One region of the Kribbella jejuensis genome, then DNA from elsewhere that is predicted to be linked to it. Evidence: predicted binding sites of a transcription regulator. Region 1 holds the regulator's gene; each other region holds the start of a gene.
The links. The regulator HrcA, encoded in region 1, represses chaperone genes, less so after heat shock. The targets are predictions, from matches to a motif close to TTGGCACTCGNNNNNNNCGAGTGCCAA.
Positions count from the first base shown of each region.

Region 2: a site for HrcA is predicted at 1,472-1,498, ahead of FB475_RS08575 (FmdB family zinc ribbon protein). Genes of this name have one in related genera too.
Region 3: a site for HrcA is predicted at 1,632-1,658, ahead of groES (co-chaperone GroES). Genes of this name have one in related genera too.

Region 1 covers NZ_VFMM01000002.1:1,491,291-1,494,562, reverse strand. Annotated here, with positions in the region: gene dnaJ (molecular chaperone DnaJ) at 1-742, opposite strand, end outside; gene hrcA (heat-inducible transcriptional repressor HrcA) at 774-1,796, opposite strand; gene FB475_RS27235 (Gfo/Idh/MocA family protein) at 1,846-2,949, opposite strand; gene FB475_RS27230 (ThuA domain-containing protein) at 2,934-3,272, opposite strand, start outside.
Region 2 covers NZ_VFMM01000001.1:1,750,362-1,753,633, forward strand. Annotated here, with positions in the region: gene FB475_RS08570 (penicillin acylase family protein) at 1-1,331, opposite strand, end outside; gene FB475_RS08575 (FmdB family zinc ribbon protein) at 1,519-1,857, shown strand; gene cpaB (Flp pilus assembly protein CpaB) at 1,915-2,532, shown strand; gene mscL (large conductance mechanosensitive channel protein MscL) at 2,636-3,049, shown strand; gene FB475_RS08590 (GNAT family N-acetyltransferase) at 3,080-3,272, opposite strand, start outside.
Region 3 covers NZ_VFMM01000001.1:2,046,806-2,050,077, reverse strand. Annotated here, with positions in the region: gene FB475_RS10010 (class I SAM-dependent methyltransferase) at 1-974, opposite strand, end outside; gene FB475_RS10005 (peptidoglycan-binding domain-containing protein) at 984-1,574, opposite strand; gene groES (co-chaperone GroES) at 1,788-2,084, shown strand; gene groL (chaperonin GroEL) at 2,207-3,272, shown strand, end outside.

The DNA.
Region 1 (3,272 bases):
GGTCGCCGGCCGGGCCGCCGCCGGGGCCGACCTCGCCCTGACCGGACAGCTGCACGCGGGTGCCGGTGTCGACGCCGCCGGGGATCTTCACGGTGACGGTCCGGCGGGAGCGCACCCGCCCGTCGCCGGAGCACTCGACGCACGGGTTCGGGATGGTGGTCCCGTAGCCGCGGCAGTTCGGGCAGGGACGCATCGTCCGCACCTCACCGAGGAACGACCGCTGCGTGTGCGTCACCTCACCGCGCCCGTGGCAGATCTCGCAGGTCACCGGCTCGGACCCGGCCGCCGCGCCGGATCCGCTACAGGTCGGGCAGAGGACGGCGGTGTCGACCTTGAGCTCGCGCGTCGTACCGAACGCGGCCTCGGCCAGGTCGATCCGGAGCGGGATCAACGCGTCCTGGCCGCGCCGGGTGCGCGGCCGCGGTCCACGGGTCGCGCCGCCGGTCTGGCCGAAGAATGCGTCCATGATGTCGGTGAACGTGAACGCCTGGCCGAACCCAGCCCCGCCCGGCCCGCCGGCCGCGGAGGCGAACGGGTCGCCGCCGAGGTCGTGCAGCTGCCGCTTCTGCGGGTCGCTGAGCACCTGGAACGCACGCCCGATCTCCTGGAACTTCTGGTGCGCGTCCTCGGAGTCGTTGACGTCCGGGTGGTACTGGCGTGCCAGCTTGCGGTACGCCTTCTTGATCTCGTCCGGTGACGCGTCACGGCTGACACCTAGGACGGCGTAGTAATCGGTGCTCATACTCCAGACCAGGGGGTTGTCTTCATTTGAATCATGACTCAGCCAGGATCTGGCTGACGTAGCGCGCGACGGCCCGTACGGCGCCCATCGTGCTCGGGTAGTCCATGTGCGTCGGCCCGACGATGCCGAGGGTGGCCAGTACCTCCGACTTGGACCCGTACCCGGTCGCGACCACCGAGGTGGTGGCGAGCTCCTCGTACGGGTTCTCGTGGCCGATCCGAACGGTCAGCGTCTGCGGGTTGGTCGCCTCGCCGAGCAGTTTGAGCAGGATGACGTGCTCCTCGAGGGCCTCCAGCACCGGCTTCACGTTCCGCTCGAAGTCGTCGCCGTACCGGGTCAGGTTGGCGGCGCCGCCGACCGCGATCCGCTGCTCGCCGACCTCGTCGGTGAACGCCTCGAACAGCGTGGTGACGATCGACGAGACCAGCGGCCGGTCGGCCGGCGCGAACAGGTCGGGCACGCCGGCCAGTGAGGTGGCCGCGTCGGTGAGGCGCTGACCGGCGAGGGCTGAGTTCAGCCGGGAGCGCAGGTCGGCGATCAGCTGCTCGTCGACGTCCTGGGGATGTTCGACTAGCCGCTGCTCGACCCGCCCGTTGCTGGTGATCAACACGAGCAGTAGCCGGCGTGGACTCATCGTGACGACCTCGATGTGCCGCACGCTCGACCGGTTGAGCGACGGGTACTGCACGATGGCGACCTGGCGGGTGATCTGGGCGAGCAGCCGCACGGTCCGGCGGACCACGTCGTCCAGGTCGACCGCACCGGCCAGGAACGACGTGATCGCCCGCTTCTCCGCCGCCGACAGCGTCTTGACCGTGCTCAGCTTGTCGACGAACAGCCGGTAGCCGGCGTCGGTCGGGATCCGGCCGGCGCTGGTGTGCGGCTGGGTGATGTACCCCTCCTCCTCCAGCGCGGCCATGTCGTTACGTACGGTGGCCGGGGAGACCCCGAGGTTGTGCCGGTCCACGAGTGCCTTCGACCCGATCGGCTCATGGGTCGCGACGTAGTCCTCGACGATGGCGCGGAGCACATCCAGCTTGCGGTCGTCCAGCACGCGCACCACCCTTTCGGACCCTTGGCACTCCGTCGTTCAGAGTGCCAGTCTAGGCGGTCTCGGGTGAGGCTCCCAACGGAACCGGCGCCGGACGTGTCACTGTACTGGCCACATCAAGCGGCTGATCCTGTACGGCGGAGTCGATGAACGACTCCAGTACGTCGAGCACGTGGTACGCCAGCTCCCCCGACGCCCGGTGTGGCTCGCCCGTGCGCAAGGCCCGGGCCATGTCCGCGACACCGACCCCGCGGCCCGTCCCGGCGTACCCGCCGGCGACCGGAACCTCGGTCCACTCGCGCTGATCCGGGGTCACGATCTCGACGGCGCCGTCGAATCCGTTCGGGTCCGGGACGGACAGGCTGCCGTCCGTGCCGTGGACCTCGATCCGGGGCAGCCGCCCGGCCCAGACGTCGAACGACATCAGCACGGTGGTCAGCGCGCCCGACTCGTGCTCCAGTACGCCGGTGACGTGCGTCGGCACCTCGACGTCGAAGACGGTCCCAGCGCGTGGTCCGGTGTGGATCTTCCGCTGCTGCTTCGCCCGGCCCGCGCGGGCCGTGACCCGGACGACCGGACCGAGCAGCGTCACCAGGCTGGTCACGTAGTACGGGCCCATGTCGAGGACCGGACCGCCGCCGGGGCGGTAATAGAACTCGGGCGCCGGGTGCCACAGCTCGTGGCCGGGGGTCACCATGAACGCGGTCGCCGCGTGCGGGGTGCCGATGTCACCACGGTCGATCACCGCACGCGCCGTCTGGGTGCCGGTGCCGAGGACCGTGTCCGGTGCACAGCCGATACGCAGGTCGTTGGCAGCGGCGTACTTCAGCAGCGGTTCCGCTTCGGCACGGTCCATGGCCAGCGGCTTCTCGCCGTACACGTGCTTGCCGGCCTCCATCGCCGCCTGGTGTACGGCGGCGTGGGCAGCCGGGATCGTGAGGTTGAGGACGATGTCGACGTCGTCGGCCGCGTAGAGCTCCTCCGGTGACACCGCGCGGATGCCCGGGTTCTGGTCCGCGATGGCTTGAGCGCGCGAGACGTCCAGGTCCGCGACCGCGACCACGTCGACGCCGGGGAGCTTGGCGAGGTGGTCCAGGTAGGTACCGGAAATGACGCCGGTACCGACGATGCCGACTCCGGTCACTTGCTCGCCCACAGCAGCCCCCGCTCGATGATCGTGCGTACCTCGGGCGTCTCCAGGTCGTCCAGCTTGTGGCCGACCGTGCAGACGAAGACCTTGCCCTCGCCCCAGGTCCGGGTCCAGATCGCCGGCATCACCGCGCCCTCGATCCACGGGTAGTCGGGGTGCGACTCGAACGTCGTGGTGGCGAGCACCGTGTTGGTCGGGTCGTAGTGGATGTAGTACTGCTCGGTGTGCACGTCGAAGTGCTTGATGCCCTCGACGATCGGGTGATCCGCAATGATGTCCACCCGGTAGTCGGTGAAGCCGTGCGGGTGCGAGATGAACTGCCCGCCGGT
Region 2 (3,272 bases), on a different contig from region 1:
GCGACGCCGTACGCCTTCGGGTACTTCGCCTGCGAGGCGGAGATCTCCCCTACCTTCTGCTCGTCCTCACCGACGTCGGAGATCAGCGGACCGTGCCGGGTCTCGCGGACGGTGATCTTGACCGGCTTGTCCTCGCCGGCGACCTTGAACGTCTCCTCACGGGTGGCCATCGCACGCCACTTGTTGTTGTAGAGGACGTTGTTGCCGTCGATGCGTTCCAGGTACAGGTCCTGGACGTCCGGGTCGAGGTTGGTGAAGCCCCAGGAGATCGCGTTGTTGTGGCCGATCACCACACCGGGCAGACCGGAGAAGCTGAACCCGGAGACGTCGAACGGGCAGCTCTTGCCGACGTTGTTGCAGTGCAGGCCGACCTGGGTCCAGATACCTGGCATGGTCGCGCCGAGATGCGGGTCGTTCGCCAGCAGCGGCTTGCCGGTCGTGGTGTGGTCGCCGGAGACCACCCACGAGTTGGAACCGACGCCGTCCCCCTGACCGAGCAGCTGCGGCAGGCCCTTGGCCACGCTCTGCACCGAGTCCAGCGACTTGAGCAGGTCCTTGGTGAGCATGCTCCGCCGGACCTCGGGGCTGGGCCCCGGCGTCGAGCTGAACTTGCCGTCCTTACCGACGGAGGCGGCCGCCATGATCGGCTGGTTCCGGTCGTACGGGTACTGCGGGTAGAGGCTCTCGACGTTGCGCGCCGGGAACGCCGCCAGCATCTTGGTGCGGGTGATCTCCTCGTCCAGGTTGCCGCCGAGGTCCCAGGCCATCGCCTTCAGCCACGAGAGCGAGTCCGCCGCGGTCCACGGCTCCGGCCGGTAGTTCTTCGGACCACCGGGCTGCAGGGAGAGTACGCCGTACTCCAGGCTGAGGCCGGAGCCGCTGTGTGTGGACAGGTACGCGTTGACGCCGCGTGCGTAGTCATCGAGGTACTGCCGGGTGGTCGGGCTGAGCAGCGGCAGCTCTGCCTCGGCGGTGCGCCGCCAGCCGAGCGTCCGGACGAACTTGTCCGTCTCCAGCGCGTCCTTGCCGAACAGCTCGCTCAGCCGTCCGGAGGTGACGTGCCGGCGGAAGTCCATCTCGAAGAACCGGTCCTGCGCGTGCACGTAGCCCTGCGCGGCGAACAGGTCGGCCGGGGTGTCGGCGTAGATCTGCGGGATGCCGTTCGCGTCCCGGACCACGCTGACGTCGCCGTCCAGGCCCTCCAGGTCGATCGTTCCTTCGTACGTCGGGAACGAGTGGCGGACGACGTACACGAGGGTACCGGCGATCACCAGCAGGATCGTGACAAGGGCGATTCCGCTGGCGATGACGACTCGAAACAGGCGACGCACGGACCAACCGTAGAGAATCCGCCCGTCCACCCCAAATGGGGTCCCTCACAACTTTGCGTTGCTCTGCGTTCGCTGGACATGGACGCAGAGTTGAGGTAGGCACGCCCGGGTTTGGAATACTTCGGCCCGCTGGCGCATTATTAGCAGTCGGGTAGTAGGAGTGCCAGCGGCTTGAAGGGAACCGACCGTGCCGACGTACCAGTACCAGTGCACCGACTGTGGCGAAGCGCTCGAGGTGCGCCAGAGCTTCACGGACGACGCTCTGACCGTGTGCCCGAATTGCCAGGGAAGCCTGCGCAAGGTGTTCAACGCCGTGGGCGTGGTGTTCAAGGGCTCCGGCTTCTACCGCACCGACAGCCGGTCCTCCGGCAAGGGCTCGGTGCCGGCGGCGTCCTCCGACTCGTCGTCTTCTTCTTCGACGTCCAAGTCGTCCGATTCTTCGTCGAGCAGCTCGACCTCGTCGTCCAGCAGCTCCACTTCGTCGTCGAGCAGCTCGTCGACCTCCTCCGGGTCCAGCGCGGCCTGACGGCCGCCTGTGGATAACTGAGAGGCGGTCGCCGGAGAAACTCGTACTTTCTCCGGCATGACAATCCCCTCTCTGCTTCGTGACCTGCTCCGCGCGGCCCGGTGGCACCGTCGGCTCCTCGCCGGCGCCGCCGCGGCCGCCGCGGTGTATTTCGGACTTCAAGCCCTCTCCCCTCCACCGCCGCCGACGGTCAAAGTGCTGGCCGCTGCGCGCGACCTGACCGGCGGCGCCGCGCTCGATCGCGGCGACCTGCGCACGATCGAGCTACCGCCCGGCGTCGTGCCATCCGGCGCCCTCACACCTGGTAGCAAGCTGACTGCACGCGTGCTCAGCGGGCCCGTCAGAGCCGGGGAGCCACTCACCGACGCCAGATTCCTGGCGCCATCGGGTGTGCCCTCAGGTTCGGTCGCCTATCCGTTCCGCGTCGACGACGCCGACATCAGCACCCTCCTGCGAGTCGGCGACCACGTGAACCTGTACGCCGCCGCCGCCACGAGCGCCGACGCGGCACGGCTGCTCGCCCGGGGGGTGCCCGTCGTCGCGCTGCCCGAGCCCCGATCGAGTACGTCGGGTGCGCTGATCGTCGTCGCCACCGCACCCGAGGTCGCGTCCCGGCTGGCTCAGGCGAGTACGAATTCACGGATCACTGTGGCGATGACACCAGACACCGGGTGATCACTTTCCGAAGTTGTCGCGGCACGATGTGTCGTGAAACGGCGCGGTCCCTCGCTTGGAAGACTCTCTGGCCCTAACTTGTCCGGGGACAACCACCCGCTTCGTGGAGGCAGCCACAATGCTCAAGGGCTTCAAGGAATTCATCATGCGGGGCAACGTCGTCGACCTCGCGGTCGCCGTCGTCATCGGCGCAGCGTTCGGGGCGATCGTGACCGCGCTCGTGGACAATCTGATCAACCCACTGATCGCAGCGATCTTCGGCAAGGCCGACATCAGTAAGGTCTGGACCTTCAAGCTGAACGGAGCCGAGTTCTCGATCGGCAAGGTCCTGCAGGCCGGCCTGAACTTCCTGTTCGTCGCCGCGGCGGTCTACTTCTTCATCGTGCTGCCGCTGAACAAGCTGGCCGAGCGCCGCAAGCGCGGTGTGGAGCCGGAGCCCGACCCGCTGACCACCGACCAGGAGTTGCTGACCGAGATCCGGGACCTCCTGCGCGCTGGGCGTTCGGACCTCCGGTAGGGCCGACCACCGGCAGGTGGCGCACATTCCTCAGCCCCTGAGCTCGCCGGCGCCCACCTGCTCACCGGCATAACGCATCCAGCGGTACGGCACCGGTTGACCGTCGTTCCACTCCTCCATCAACGCGGCGGGGACGTCGACGAAGCCACTGCCGTGATAGGCGCGGATTGCCGGATCGTTCTCCGGACGGACCCGCAGGAACACCTCCGAATAGCCGGCCTCC
Region 3 (3,272 bases), on a different contig from region 1:
AAGGCTTTCTCCTTGTAGGGCAGCTCTTCCAGCACCTCGTACGACGAGGCAAGTGGGGTCGGGACGTACTTCGCGGCCGTCACATAGGCAATGCGCGGATCCAGCAGCCAACCGTCGACCACCGCGGCGACTGCGGTGACCAGACCGGCCCTGACAACAGCACCGTCCGGCTCGTAGATGTACTGGCCCACCGGACCGCTGTCGACGTCCGGCGCATCCGTGACCGTGGCTCCGCCCGGCAGCAGTGTGGCTCGGCGGGAGATGCCCGTGGACAGCTGCCCGGACCAGAGCGCGGCCTCCTTGACCTCACCGGCGTCGCTGATCCACTCCGCTTCCACGCTCTCCGGGATCGCGTCGTGCGGGATGCCGGGCGCGACCTTCACGCAGGCCGTCCGTTCGAGCAGAGCGGTCACGAACGACCAGGGTGGCGAGTAGGCGTTGTGGTCGAACACACGCCGCCCGTCTGCGCGACGGGCAGGGTCTGCGAACACCACGTCGTACGGCGTGAGGTCGGTGGACTCGGCGTCGCCAACCAGTACGTCACCCGGCAGCCCGAGTACGGACAGGTTGGCGCGGGCGGTGGCTGCTGTCTCCGGATCGCGTTCTACGCCAGTGACCCGTAGTCCGGCGCGGGCCGCCGTGATGAGGTCGCCGCCGATGCCGCAGCCCAGGTCGACCATCGTGGCGCCCGGCATGGTCGTCGCGAGGCGGGTCGCGCGGTGCGTGGCGACCGTGGTGCGGGTGGCTTGCTCCAGGCCGTCGGGGGTGAAGTACATGCGCTCCGCGTCCGGGCCGAACTTGGCTACGGCGCGGTGGCGCAACGCGGCTTGCGTGACTGCAGCCGTGACAAGCGTTGCGTCGTACCGGCGTCTGAGCTTCTCCACCAATTGGAGCTCGCTGCCGGGGCGGAACTCGGCGCAGGCAGCAGCCAGCACCTCGGCGCCCGGTCTGTCCAGCAAAGCGGTGACAGTCACCCAGCAACTTTAGAGCGGGCTGGAACAGCCCCTGCTCCAGCTGCGGGTCGCCATCGAGTACAGGCGCCAGTTCATCGCGGAGCGGGTCTTCGGGCCGTAGATGCCGTCCACCACCAGGTGGTGCCTGCTCTGGACGGCCTTGATCGCTGCGCGGGTCTTGCTGCCGTAGATACCGTCGACGGAGAGCTTGCTGCCGTAGCAGAAGTTCAGATTGCGCTGCAGTACCAAGATCGCGGTCTCCGGATCACCCGTCCGGTCGGAGCCGCGGTACGGGTTGTCGCCGTACTTGAGATTGCATGTGGTGCTGGTGCTGCCGAGCAGCGACGGCATCGGGATGCCCCAGCTGCGGTTGACCGGGACGAGCCTCGCGGATCTGCACTGCGGCAGCGCGGCTGCGGCCTGCAACTCGGCCGCCGTCGCGACGTGCGAGACCGGCTGGTCCGTCCGAGGCTGGTCCGTCTGAGGCTTGGCCGGCGTCGGCGCTGCAGAAGCGGCCGGGGAGTCGTGCTTCGAGGCGTTGGCTGCGACGCCTCCGACAGCGACGGCGCCGACCGCCGCCAGCACGGCGAGGGTCTTGCCGGACAGCTTGGGTAGCCGCATAACCACATTGTGTACTCACCTGGTTCCGGCGGCCAGTGCGCCGCAACCGAGATTCGTTTGGCACTCGAGTTGACCGAGTGCTAATCGCGGCCTAGATTCGGTGTTGGCACTCTCCGTGGGAGGGTGCCAGCGGTCCGGCCTCTGACCCCCGCGACGGCAGGGGAGCGCGACCACATGCCACAGACAAGCGAAATCGACCGTGGAGGTCAGCAAGTGTCGGTCACGATCAAGCCGCTCGAGGACCGTGTCCTCGTCGCGCCGCTCGAAGCCGAGCAGACCACGAAGTCCGGCCTGGTGATCCCGGACACCGCCAAGGAGAAGCCGCAGGAGGGCGAGATCCTCGCCGTCGGCCCCGGCCGGATCGACGACAACGGCAACCGCGTCCCGCTGGACGTCAGCGTCGGCGACAAGGTCATCTACTCCAAGTACGGCGGCACCGAGGTCAAGTACGACGGCCAGGACTACCTGATCCTGGGCGCCCGCGACATCCTCGCAGTCGTCAGCAAGTGACGTCCGCCCGCTGTTCCTGACTGACACCGCCCCGGGGCCTCTGGCGCCGGGGCGGAGTGGGTCCGGGGCAGCGGGGCCGGTGCCTGCAACCAGAGATATTCAGAAAAGGACTGGTTTTCTTCATGCCGAAGATCCTCGAGTTCGACGAGAACGCGCGGCGCGCGCTGGAGCGTGGCGTCGACAAGCTCGCGAACACGGTGAAGGTGACGCTGGGCCCGAAGGGCCGCTACGTCGTCCTGGACAAGAAGTGGGGCGCCCCGACCATCACCAACGACGGTGTGACCGTCGCCCGTGAGGTCGAGCTGGACGACCCGTTCGAGAACCTTGGTGCGCAGCTGACCAAGGAGGTCGCCACCAAGACCAACGACATCGCCGGTGACGGCACCACCACCGCGACGGTGCTGGCGCAGGCACTGGTGCACGAGGGCCTGCGGGCGGTCGCCGCCGGCGCCAACCCGATGGGCCTCAAGCGCGGTATCGAGGCGGCCGTCGAGGCGGTCTCGGCCAAGCTGGTGGACACCGCGAAGCCGGTCGACGACAAGGGCGACATGGCCCACGTCGCGACCATCTCCGCCCGCGACGCCGAGATCGGCGCGCTGATCGCGGACGCGTTCGACAAGGTCGGCAAGGACGGTGTGATCACCGTCGAGGAGTCGAACACCTTCGGTACCGAGCTCGAGTTCACCGAGGGCATGCAGTTCGACAAGGGCTACATCTCGCCGTACTTCATCACCGACGCCGAGGCCGGCGAAGCGGTGCTGGAGGACCCGTACATCCTGATCCACCAGGGCAAGATCTCCGCGATCGCGGACCTGCTGCCGCTGCTGGAGAAGGTCGTGCAGTCCGGCAAGACGCTGCTGATCATCGCCGAGGACGTCGAGGCCGAGGCGCTGTCGACCCTGGTGGTCAACAAGATCCGCGGCAACTTCACCTCGGTCGCCGTCAAGGCGCCGGGCTTCGGTGACCGCCGCAAGGCGATGCTGGAGGACCTGGCCGCGCTCACCGGCGCGCAGGTCGTCGCTCCCGAGGTCGGGCTGAAGCTCGACCAGGTCGGCCTCGAGGTGCTCGGTTCGGCCCGCCGGATCGTCGTCTCCAAGGACAACACGACCGTCGTCGAGGGTTCCGGCAAGGCCGAGGACATCGAGGGCCGGGTCAACCAGATCAAGGCCGAGATCGAGCGCACCGACT